One region of the Ferribacterium limneticum genome, then DNA from elsewhere that is predicted to be linked to it. Evidence: predicted binding sites of a transcription regulator. Region 1 holds the regulator's gene; the other holds the start of a gene.
The links. Region 1 encodes FNR, which switches genes on or off when oxygen is low (the NO sensors DNR and NnrR bind a similar motif). Its sites were predicted from a motif close to TTGANCTAGNTCAA; they were not measured.

Region 1 (5,381 bases):
AGCAACGGTGCTGTGCCGGCCAGCGGCAACGTGGGCACGACCAACCAGGCTCGCAATTTCATCGGCCAAGCCGCCTCTTTCAGCCACCTCGGCTTCAAAGGTGTCGAAGATCTCGGAAATGGCCTCAAGGCGCTGTTCGATATTCAGTATCGTTTCAATCCCGACACTGGCGGTGGCCTGAACCAGGCGGGGCACTCTTACGTTGGCCTGACCGGTGGTTTCGGTACCGTCGTTGCCGGTTATCTCGACGGCCTGCGCTACGGTATTTATGGCAAGTACAACCCGTTCACCAACTACTCGGTCGGCAACTTCGCCTCGATGACCACCCAGTACGACCGTGCGGCCAACGCCATCGCCTACATCTCACCGGCCTGGAACGGCTTTACGCTGATTCTGGCGACGGCCACCAATACCCAGGGTAACGAAGGCAGCCTGCAAGGCGTTCATACTAACGGTGTCAGCGCCATCACTGGCAGCAGTAACGCCGATGACCGCCTGTTCTCTGTCAACCTGATCTACGCCAATGGCCCCTTGAGCGTCGATCTGGACTACGAAACCACCAAGGCGGCAGGTCTGTCGGATAGCCGTCTGTATGTGGCTACCGGTGGCGTTTCCTACGATTTTGGCTTCGTCAAGATCGGTGGTGTTTACGACGTGATCAAGGGCCAGCAGAACTCGCTGATTGGCGGCAATATCGATCTCGACGCCACCACTGCCGGTTTGCAGAATCTGGGTGGACTGGCGGCTGGCCAGGAATATGATCGCCGCAACTGGTTCCTCGGCGCTACCGTACCGTTCGGCAAGGCCAAAATGCTGGTCAGCTACGGCCAGGTCAAGGACAAGACCCTGAGCGATGCCGATGCCAGCAAGTGGGCAATCGGTGGTCGCTACGCTCTGTCCAAGCGGACCGAGCTGTATGCCGACTACGCCCATATCAAGAACGATCGTAACGCCTCTTTCACCATCAACCCGATGGGTAATTCGGCCGGGCTCTCCGGTACCGGCGTCAATGGCTTTGCCATGGGTATCAAGCATGCTTTTTAAGTTTTCTGGCCGGATTTCGAAGCTTCGATTCAGATAACTTCGCAGCCGGGAGCAAGTCTTGCGTCAGATGTCCTTCTTGCATCTGTTCGGGGCGTCCTCAAGGATGCCCCGTTTTTTCGCTTGCCTCCTGAGTCTCTGGATACTCCTGGCGCCACAGGCCTGGGCGACGGATGACGTCTTGACCTACGCCATCCCTGGCAGTGACTACCCGACGGCGCGCGACGCGCTGATCGAGGTTATCGAGGCTGAGGGTTTGGTGGTCGGGGCCGTGCTGCCGTTCAACCAGATGTTGCAGCGCACCGGGGGCGAGGGGGCGGCAACGCCATTCCTTAAAGCCGAAATCTTTCAGTTTTGCAGTGCTGCCCTAGCTTGGCGGATGGTGACCGAAGATCCGGCCCAGATTGCCCTTTGTCCGTTGTCGATCGCTATCTACGTGACGGCTGCCGAGCCCGAGCGGGTGGTGATGGTCTACCGTTCCCCGGGGAGCGCGACACCAGCCCGAGCTAAAGCCCAGGCTTTGCTTTTCAAGTTGGTCGAACGAGCCGGAGAACTGGCGAAGCTGCGCTGGTAAGGCGTCAGCTTCGGTGATTCATCAAGGCCTTCAGGCCATTAACGTTGAGAATCCGGATGTGCTTCTGCTGGACGGCAATATAGCCTTCTTCCTGGAACTTGGAAAAAGCACGAGACACTGTTTCCAGCTTCAGGCCGAGATAGCTGCCGATTTCCTCGCGCGTCATGCGCAGGTAGAACTCGGCGTGCGAGAAGCCGCGGGCGGTGAAGCGTTGCGACAGGTTGAGCAGGAAGGCAGCCAGCCGCTCTTCGGCGCGCATGGTGCCGAGCAGCATCATCACACCATGGTCGCGAACGATTTCCCGGCTCATCACCTTGTGGAAATGGTGTTGCAGCGTGTGGATTTCACGCGACAAACCTTCCAGGCGGGAGAACGGTATGGCGCAGATCTCGCTGTCTTCGAGCGCGATGGCATTGCAGGTATGGTGTTCGGTACTGATACCATCCAGCCCGAGCAGTTCGCCGGCCATCTGGAAACCGGTGACCTGGTCACGGCCATCTTCAAGCAGCACATCAGTCTTGAAGAAACCGCTGCGGATAGCGTAAATTGCATCAAAACCTTCACCGGCGCGGTACAGGTGATCGCCGCGCTTGATGCGACGACGGGTGGAAACCAGGTCGTCGAGGCGCTCAAGTTCCTCCGTGCTGAGGCCAAAGGGCAGGCACAGTTCGCGCAGATTGCAATTTGAGCAGGCCGTCTTGATGACGGACAGCGATATTTCCTGATTTAATGGGCGTGTATGTGCCATTGGCAACCTGCGTTAGCTTGATCCAAGTCAACCGCAAAACCATGCCATCCGAACATAATCCGATCAACTTTTGATGGCTTGCCTAATGAATTTCGCAACTGAAAACCTCGTCTTCGATCCGCAGATCATTCGCCGCTTTGACGTCAACGGCCCCCGGTATACGTCCTATCCGACGGCCGACCGCTTTGTCGAGGCTTTCGACTCCGATGCAGCCAAACTCTGGCTTGGCAAGCGCAACATCGGCGGGATCAGTCGACCTCTTTCATTATACTTCCACATCCCGTTCTGTAACACTATTTGCTACTACTGCGCCTGTAACAAGATCATTACCAAGGATCACGGGCGCAGCGCCAAATATCTGAAATATCTGGCCAAGGAGCTGGATATTCAGGCAGCGGCACTGGAAGGCCGCGACGGTGAGCACGAGGTCATCCAGTTGCATTGGGGCGGCGGTACGCCGACCTTCCTGTCGCACAGCGAGATGCGCCAGTTGATGGGCGAAACCCGCAAGCACTTCAAGTTGCTTGATGGCGGCGAATATTCGATCGAAGTCGACCCGCGCAAGGTGGATACGGCCACAGTCGCCTTGCTGGGCGAACTCGGTTTCAACCGCATGAGCGTCGGGGTGCAGGATTTCGACGAAAAGGTACAAGTTGCCGTCAATCGGGTTCAAAGCGAGGAAGAGACCTACAGTGTCATCCGTGATGCACGGGCCAACGGCTTCAAGTCGGTTTCTGTCGACCTGATCTACGGTCTGCCGCACCAGACGGTAATGGGGTTCAACCGGACGCTGGAGCGCGTGCTGGCGATGGATCCCGATCGCCTGTCGATCTACAACTATGCACACATGCCCAGCATGTTCAAGCCGCAACGCCGGATCAACGATGGTGATCTGCCGTCAGCCGATACCAAGCTGCAGATTCTGGCGCTGGCGATCAAGAAGCTGACCGATGCAGGCTATGTCTTCATCGGTATGGACCACTTTGCCAAGCCGGATGACGAACTGGCTGTCGCCCAGCGTCAAGGCCGCCTGCACCGCAATTTCCAGGGCTATTCGACCTACGCCGACTGCGACATGCTGTCTTTTGGCATCTCGTCGATCAGCAAGGTCGGGCCGACCTACTACCAGAACGTCAAGACTGCGGACGAGTACTACGATCGCCTCGATACCGGTGCCTTACCGGTCTTCCGTGGCATCGAACTGACCGCTGACGATATCCTGCGTCGCTCGATCATCCAGGCGCTGATGTGTCATTTCGAGCTCTCCATCGAGAGCATCGAAAGTGCTCATCTGATCGACTTCCACAAGTATTTCGCGGCCGAACTCGAAGACATGAAGGAAATGGAGCGGGCCGGTTTGCTCAAGATCGAACGCGAGTGGATCACCGTTCTGCCACCGGGACGCTTGTTGGTGCGCATCATTTCCATGGTCTTCGACCGCTACCTGCGGGCGGGACGCCAGCGGGCGACCTACTCCAAAGTCATCTGATTGCCGTGCGTAGTGCCGGGTGGGCAGAGTAAACTGCCTGCTTCGGTGACTACTGGTTTGTACGATGCCTGATTCCGGCTATCTCGCACTTTTTCTCGTTGGTCTGCTTGGCGGTACCCATTGCGTCGGCATGTGCGGCGGCATCGTCGGCGCCCTGTCGATGGGCGGTACAGCCCGTTGGTCCATGCACTTTGCCTACAATGGCGGGCGCATTCTTTCCTACGCAGCGGCCGGGGCTATCGCCGGGGCACTGGGGGCGGCCAGCATGGGTCTGGAAGGGCAGGTGCCGGCCCGCTTGATTCTGTATTTCATTGCCAACCTGATGCTGGTGGCGATGGGCCTCTATTTGCTCGGCGTCACCAAGGCGCTGGCCTTAACCGAACGGGCCGGGCAGAGCCTGTGGCGACGTCTGCAACCTTTGACCCGACGTTTCCTGCCTGTGCGCAGCGTGGTTCAGGCGTTTCCGCTGGGCGTGCTGTGGGGCTGGCTACCCTGCGGTCTGGTCTACAGCGCCTTGGCGACGGCGCTCAGCACGGGGTCGGCCGGGCGTGGTGCCCTGACGATGCTGGCCTTCGGGCTTGGGACCTTGCCCAATCTTCTGCTCGCCGGCATCGTGCTGGCCCGGCTCAACGAATTCGTGCGTCGCCCCATTGTGCGTACCCTCTCCGGCCTGTTGGTGCTAGGCTTTGGTCTATACGGATTCCTCGGCCTGATGCGTCTGTCAGGCGGGCTTTAGGATAGAAAACACCATGAAAATCTTGTTGCCGGTTGATGGTTCGGCCTGTGCGTTGCGTGCCGTTGAGCACCTGATCAGCCATGCGGCCTGGTTCCGCGACGTGCCGGAAATCCATCTATTGCATGTCCATGCCCCGATTCCGATTGGCCGGGTACAGGCCCACGTCGGCAAGGAAACCTTGCATGCCTACTATCTGGAAGAGGGGCAGGAACAACTCGTCGAAGCACAGCGGAAGCTGGATGCGGCCGGGCGTTTTCATACGACCCATATCCACGTTGGTCAGCCAGCCGAGGTGATCAGAAAGATGGCTGATGACCTGGCCTGCGATCTGATCATCATGGGGACGCATGGTCGTAGCGCGGTGGCGGGTATGGTCATGGGCTCGGTGGCGACGCGTGTGCTGCACCTTTCACCCTGTCCGGTATTGCTGGTCAAATGACCGACGAGGCTGACCGGGGCCGGGTTGTCGAGTTTGCCATTGGTGGCATGACTTGCGCTGCCTGTTCGGCGCGTCTTGAGAAAGTCCTGAACCGGCAAGCCGGCATGCAGGCCAATGTCAATCTGGCGGCCGAGCGGGCGCGGGTGCGGCTGACCGAAGCAGCCGATGAGGCTGCTGTCGTGGCGGCCGTGGCGAAGGCCGGATTTACCGCCGAATTAGTCGATGGCCAGACACGCGAACGGGAAAAAGCCGAAAAGCTGCGTGTCTATCAGCGGGAAATTCGGCGATTCTGGATTGCCGTGACGCTCACCTTGCCGCTGGTCGGGCAGATGCTGTTCATGTTCGGTGAACACG
Region 2 (5,381 bases), 1.4 Mb from region 1:
GAGGTTGACGGCTCCAAGATCGTTGGCTTCGAGCATGCAGCCAGCTTCGTCGATCAGCCGGCGCAGGGCCTTGAGGTCGCTTTCCGATTCGAGCAGGGCCTGCGCCGAGACGACGACCTGTTTGCCGGCATCGGTCAGGTCGCGGGCCAGGCCGATCCAGTCGGTCGTGCGCAGTTGCTGGCGGCGCGAGCAGACCACTTCGCCAACGTAGATGATGTCGATGGCCGGGTTCTGGGCCATTTCGGCGTAGAACTCCATGACCTCGGCTTTGGGCCAGAAATAGAGTAGGGGGCCAAGCGAAAGTTTCATGTTGCGTTGTCCTTTAGCGCCATGGCCGGCTGTAGGCGCCGAGCGTTGCCTGGCTGCCTTCGGAAACCTTGGCCAGCTCGGCTTGCCAGGCCGGTTTCACATGGAAGCGTTCGCTGCCATCACGGAGCGAATCGAGCGCGGCGCGCAGTGTGCGAGTGACTTGCGTGACGTAGGCCGGGCTACGCTGGCGGCCTTCCACCTTGATGGCCTTGACGCCGATCTTGATGATTTCCGGCAGGATTTCCAGCACATTCAGGCTGGTTGGTTCTTCCAGGGCGTAATAGGTTTCGCCCTGTACTTCGAAACGCCCCTTGCACAGCGTCGGGTAACCCGCCGGTTCATCATCGCCGAAACGGTCGATCAGGACGCCGTTGAGGCGTGTTTCCATGGTGCCCGGCTTCTTGTCCCATTTGACGTACTTGGCCGGCGAACAGGCCCCCACTGTATTGGGCGATTCGCCACAGGCGTAGGACGAGAGCCAGCAGCGTCCTTCGTTCATTACACACAGGCTGCCGAAGCCGAAGACCTCGATTTCGACCGAGGTGTTCTTGATCACATGTTCAACCTGGGCCAGCGTCAACACACGCGGCAAGACGGCGCGGCGAACGCCGAATTCACGCTGGCAGAAATTGATCGCCTCGTAGCTGGTCGCCGAGCCCTGGACCGAGAGGTGCAGACGCTGCTGTGGATGCTTGTTGCGGGCGTAATCAAGCAGGCCGATGTCGGCCAGGATGATCGCATCCACCCCCTGATCGACGGCACCGTCGACGGCCTTGTGCCAGTCGGCAACCCGGCCGGCCTGCGGGAAAGTGTTGATCGCCATCAGCACTTCGCGACCCTTGGCGTGAGCGTAGCGTATGCCTTCGGCCATGGTCTTGGCGTCGAAGTTCAGGCCGGCGAAATTGCGGGCGTTGGTATCGTTTTTGTAGCCGAGATAGACGGTATCGGCACCGTTGTCGACGGCGGCCTTGAGTGCCGGCAGGCTGCCGGCCGGACAGACGAGATCGGGCAAGGAGCTCATGGGAGGCGTCCTGAATATCAAGCGCCGGAGTATAGCCAGCGCTGCAGAAACGCCATTGATCCTGGTCAAAGGCGTGGCTTGTGCGAGGCAAGATTGGCCTTCGTTACGGTATGATTGTGGTCAATAATCGGCCAGGGGAGGGGCATGTTTTCCCGCTCTTTCGTCCAAAGCACCCCGCCAGTCATGTGTCAGGCCATTGAGAAAGGCTGAGTAATGAATAAGGAACGCGTCCTCGTTGTTGATGATGAACAATTGAACCTGTTCATCATCGAGGAGTTTCTCGAGCAGGAAGATATCGAGCTGGAGATGCACAGCAATCCGCTTGAGGCTTGGGATAGCCTGATTGCACCGGACAGTGATTTTTCACTGGTGGTTCTCGATCGAATGATGCCTGAGCTGGACGGGATGGAGTTGCTCCGCCGCATGAAGCGGGAGGCGCGCTTTGTCGATATTCCGGTCATCATGCAGACGGCGGCTTCTTCTCCCGATCAGGTTCGGGAGGGTCTGGAAGCGGGAGCTTACTACTACCTGACCAAGCCTTACGAACCGGAAGCGCTGATTTCCATCGTGCGGGCTGCGATGGAAGATCGGCGGGCACGCAAACAGTTGCGCAGCCGTGCGGCTCGTCTGGAAGAGGCGCAAAAGCTGATCCGGAGCGTCGAGTACCGTTTTGTGACGCTGGAGGATGTCACCAGTCTGGTTCCTGTCTTGGCCGGCATGTGCCCGGTGCCGGATGTCGCTGCGCCCGGTTTGTCAGATCTGATGGTCAATGCGGTCGAGCACGGTAATCTGGGCGTGACTTATCAGGAAAAGTCGCTGCTCAAGTGGGAGGGCGACTGGGAGGCAGAAATCAGGCGTCGCCTTGCGCTGCCGCAATTCACCGATCGATTTGCCACGGTCAGAGTCGAGCGTGATGCCGATGGTGTCGTCTTCACCATTACTGATCAGGGCGATGGTTTCGAGTGGAACAAGTTCCTGAGTTTCGATCCGGACCGCGCGTTTGATCCGAATGGCCGAGGCATCGCGATGGCGAAGATGATGAGTTTCTCGGCGCTCGACTATCAGGGGCGAGGCAACGTCGTCGTTGCCAGGGTCAATCTCTGACCTCGCTGCCTAGCGGGTGATGATCGTCGGACGGTAGCCCAGCGCAGCGCGGATTTTCTCGGCGACCCGGTCGGCATCGCCGCGATTCGCATAGGGGCCGAGATGCAGGCGGTGAATGCCGCCACTTGGATTGACCCGCATCGTTTCGCTCAGCCAGTCGAGCTCGCGCAGCAGGTGATTCTTCAGGTTTTCGGCATTTTCGGCATTCGAAAAGGCGCCCAGCTGCAGGTAAATTCCCTTCTGAATGCTTTCGTCGCCACTCATGCCGGCCATCGCCGCGGTTTGCACCGGTCGCTCTTCAAGCGCCATGCGCTTGGCCAGTTGTTCGATATCGTCCCCGTTCGCGGGGCCGGCGACGCGGGGTGGCGGCGTGGTCTGGGCGTAGGCGGTGCCGGCGAGTTCGCCTGGAATGATTGCCTCGACCTCGACCTGGCCGCTACCACCATTGATCAAGCCAAGCTTGTAGGCAGCGGTGTAGGAAAGATCGATCACACGGTCGGCATGGAAAGGGCCGCGATCGGTGATGCGGACGATCACCGACTTGCCGCTCTGCACGCTGGTGACGCGAGCGTAGGAGGGCAGGGCCAGCGTGGTGTGGGCGGCGGTCATGGCGAACATGTCGTAAGGCTCGCCGATCGAGGTTTTCTGGCCATGGAACTTCTTGCCGTACCAGCTGGCGATGCCACGTGCCCTGTAGGCCTTGACCGCGGTATTCGGCACATATTCCTTGCCCAGCACGGCGTAGGGCTTGGTGGCGGGTTTGTGCAGCGGCTCCCACTTCGGTTCGGCATCGGGAATGTCATCGAGGCCATCCGGGATGTCGTCGGCCGGGCCGTCATCCTTGTAGAAACCACCGCCTCGCTTGAGGACGGCTGTTGGTTTCCTGGTCGGCGTCGGTGTTTTTGAAACTGGCCCTTTTTGCCCCTCAACCGTTGTCTCGCGTACCGGACCGGGGCCACCGCAGGCGGCAAGCAGCAAGGCCAGACTCAGGGGGGCGATCAGGCGAATCATTTCTTGACCAGCATCCGGTGGGTATGGATCGACATCAGCATGCCGATGCCGAGAAATAGCGTGACCAGCGCTGTGCCGCCATAGCTCATGAAGGGCAGCGGGACGCCGACGACGGGCAGAATGCCGCTGACCATGCCCATGTTGATGAAGGCGTAGGTGAAAAAGCCAAGGGTAATCGCCCCGGCGAGGAGACGGGAAAACAGCGTTGGGGCGGCCGAGGCAATCATCAGGCCGCGCCCGATCAGCAAGGTGTACAGAAAGACGAGCAGTGCATTGCCGAGCAAACCCCATTCTTCGGAATAGACGGCGAAGATGAAGTCGGTATGCTTTTCCGGGATGAATTCGAGGTGAGTCTGCGTTCCGTTCAGGTAGCCCTTGCCAAAGGCGCCACCGGAGCCGATGGCGATGATTGACTGGATGATGTGGTAACCCGAGCCGAGCGGATCAGTAGTCGGGTCGATCAGCGTGAGGATGCGCTTTTGCTGGTAGTCGTGCAGCATGTTCCACAGGAACGGGGCGGCCGAGGCTCCCGCGGCGACCAGTCCGATGATCACCTTCCACGGCAGGCCGGCGAAAAAGATGACATAAAAGCCGACGGCGCCGACCAGTAGTGCCGTACCCAGGTCGGGCTGCTTGGCGATCAGCGCGAACGGGATGATCAATAGAGCGCAGGCAATCAGGTAATGCTTCATCTTCAGCACGGCTTCGTATTTCTGGAAATACCAGGCGAGCATCAGCGGCATGGCAATCTTCATGATTTCGGAAGGTTGAATCCGCGTGAAACCGAGCGAAAGCCAGCGCTTCGCCCCATTGACCTTGATCCCGAACAGAAAGACGCAGACCAGCAGGATCAAAGCGATGACATAGAGCGGAATGGCAAAGTTCATCAGTTTCTGTGGCGGCAGGCGCGACACGAACCACATGACGATCATGGCAATGCCCATATTGCCTGCCTGGGAGAGCATCCGGTGGTTGCTGTCCCAGGTTGCGGAATTGACCGTGGCCAGGCCGACACCCATGATCGCCAGCGTGATGAAAAACAGCGGAAAGTCGATATGGGCAATCAACTGCTGCCAACTGCGGCGGAGGGTGCCAACGATATCGATCATTCTTCGGGGTCCTCCTCGACGGCGGCCGGGTCTTCCTTCGCCGCGCCGCCCGGTAGCTTGCCGAGCAGGTAGTAGTCGATGACCATGCGGGCGATCGGTGCGGCTGACTGGGCGCCGAAGCCACCGTTTTCGACCAGCACGGCGAGGGCGATTTTCGGTTTGTCGGCCGGGGCGTAGGCGATGAACAGGGCGTGGTCGCGCAGTTCTTTCTTGACGGAGCCTTCCTTGTACTGGGCCCCCTTCAGCGAGTAAACCTGGGCCGTACCAGTCTTGCCGGCGGCTTCGTAGGGGGCGCCGGCGAAGGCGCGGGTGCCGGTACCTTCCTTGTTTACACCGACCATCGCCCGTCGGATGACATCGACGTTCTGCTGCTTGAGGTTCAGATCACGAATCGGCTTCGGTTCGACCTGGCGTTTTTCGCCCGTCTTGGTGTCTATGATGTAATGCACCAGATGTGGCCGGAACATCACCCCATTGTTGGCCAGGGTGGCCGTTGCCTGGGCCAGCTGGATCGGCGTGTAGGCGTTGTAGCCCTGACCGATACCGATCGAGATCGTTTCACCGGCATACCATTTCTGCTGTTCCGGTTTCTTGAAGCGCTGTTTTTTCCACTCCTGTGAAGGCAGCACCCCCTTCGATTCGCCGGAATCATCCTTGCCGAGATCGATCCCGGTGCGCTGGCCGAGGCCCAGGGAGCCCATGAACTTGGCGATGTTGTCGATCCCCATGTCGTTGGCCAGCATGTAGTAATAGGTGTCGCAGGAGTGCACGATCGACTTGTACATGTCCACGCTACCGTGGCCGCCCTTCTTGTCGTCACGGAACTG

Region 2: a site for FNR is predicted at 1,386-1,399, ahead of ubiU (ubiquinone anaerobic biosynthesis protein UbiU). Genes of this name have one in related genera too.

Annotation. Positions count from the first base shown of each region.
Region 1 is NZ_CP075191.1:2,898,361-2,903,741, reverse strand. It holds gene KI617_RS13945 (porin) at 1-1,044, shown strand, start outside; gene KI617_RS13940 (DUF302 domain-containing protein) at 1,223-1,615, shown strand; gene fnr (fumarate/nitrate reduction transcriptional regulator Fnr) at 1,620-2,363, opposite strand; gene hemN (oxygen-independent coproporphyrinogen III oxidase) at 2,449-3,852, shown strand; gene KI617_RS13925 (sulfite exporter TauE/SafE family protein) at 3,917-4,588, shown strand; gene KI617_RS13920 (universal stress protein) at 4,602-5,027, shown strand; gene KI617_RS13915 (heavy metal translocating P-type ATPase) at 5,024-5,381, shown strand, end outside.
Region 2 is NZ_CP075191.1:127,405-132,785, forward strand. It holds gene KI617_RS00590 (U32 family peptidase) at 1-309, opposite strand, end outside; gene ubiU (ubiquinone anaerobic biosynthesis protein UbiU) at 323-1,330, opposite strand; gene KI617_RS00600 (response regulator) at 1,544-2,434, shown strand; gene KI617_RS00605 (septal ring lytic transglycosylase RlpA family protein) at 2,444-3,445, opposite strand; gene rodA (rod shape-determining protein RodA) at 3,442-4,554, opposite strand; gene mrdA (penicillin-binding protein 2) at 4,551-5,381, opposite strand, start outside.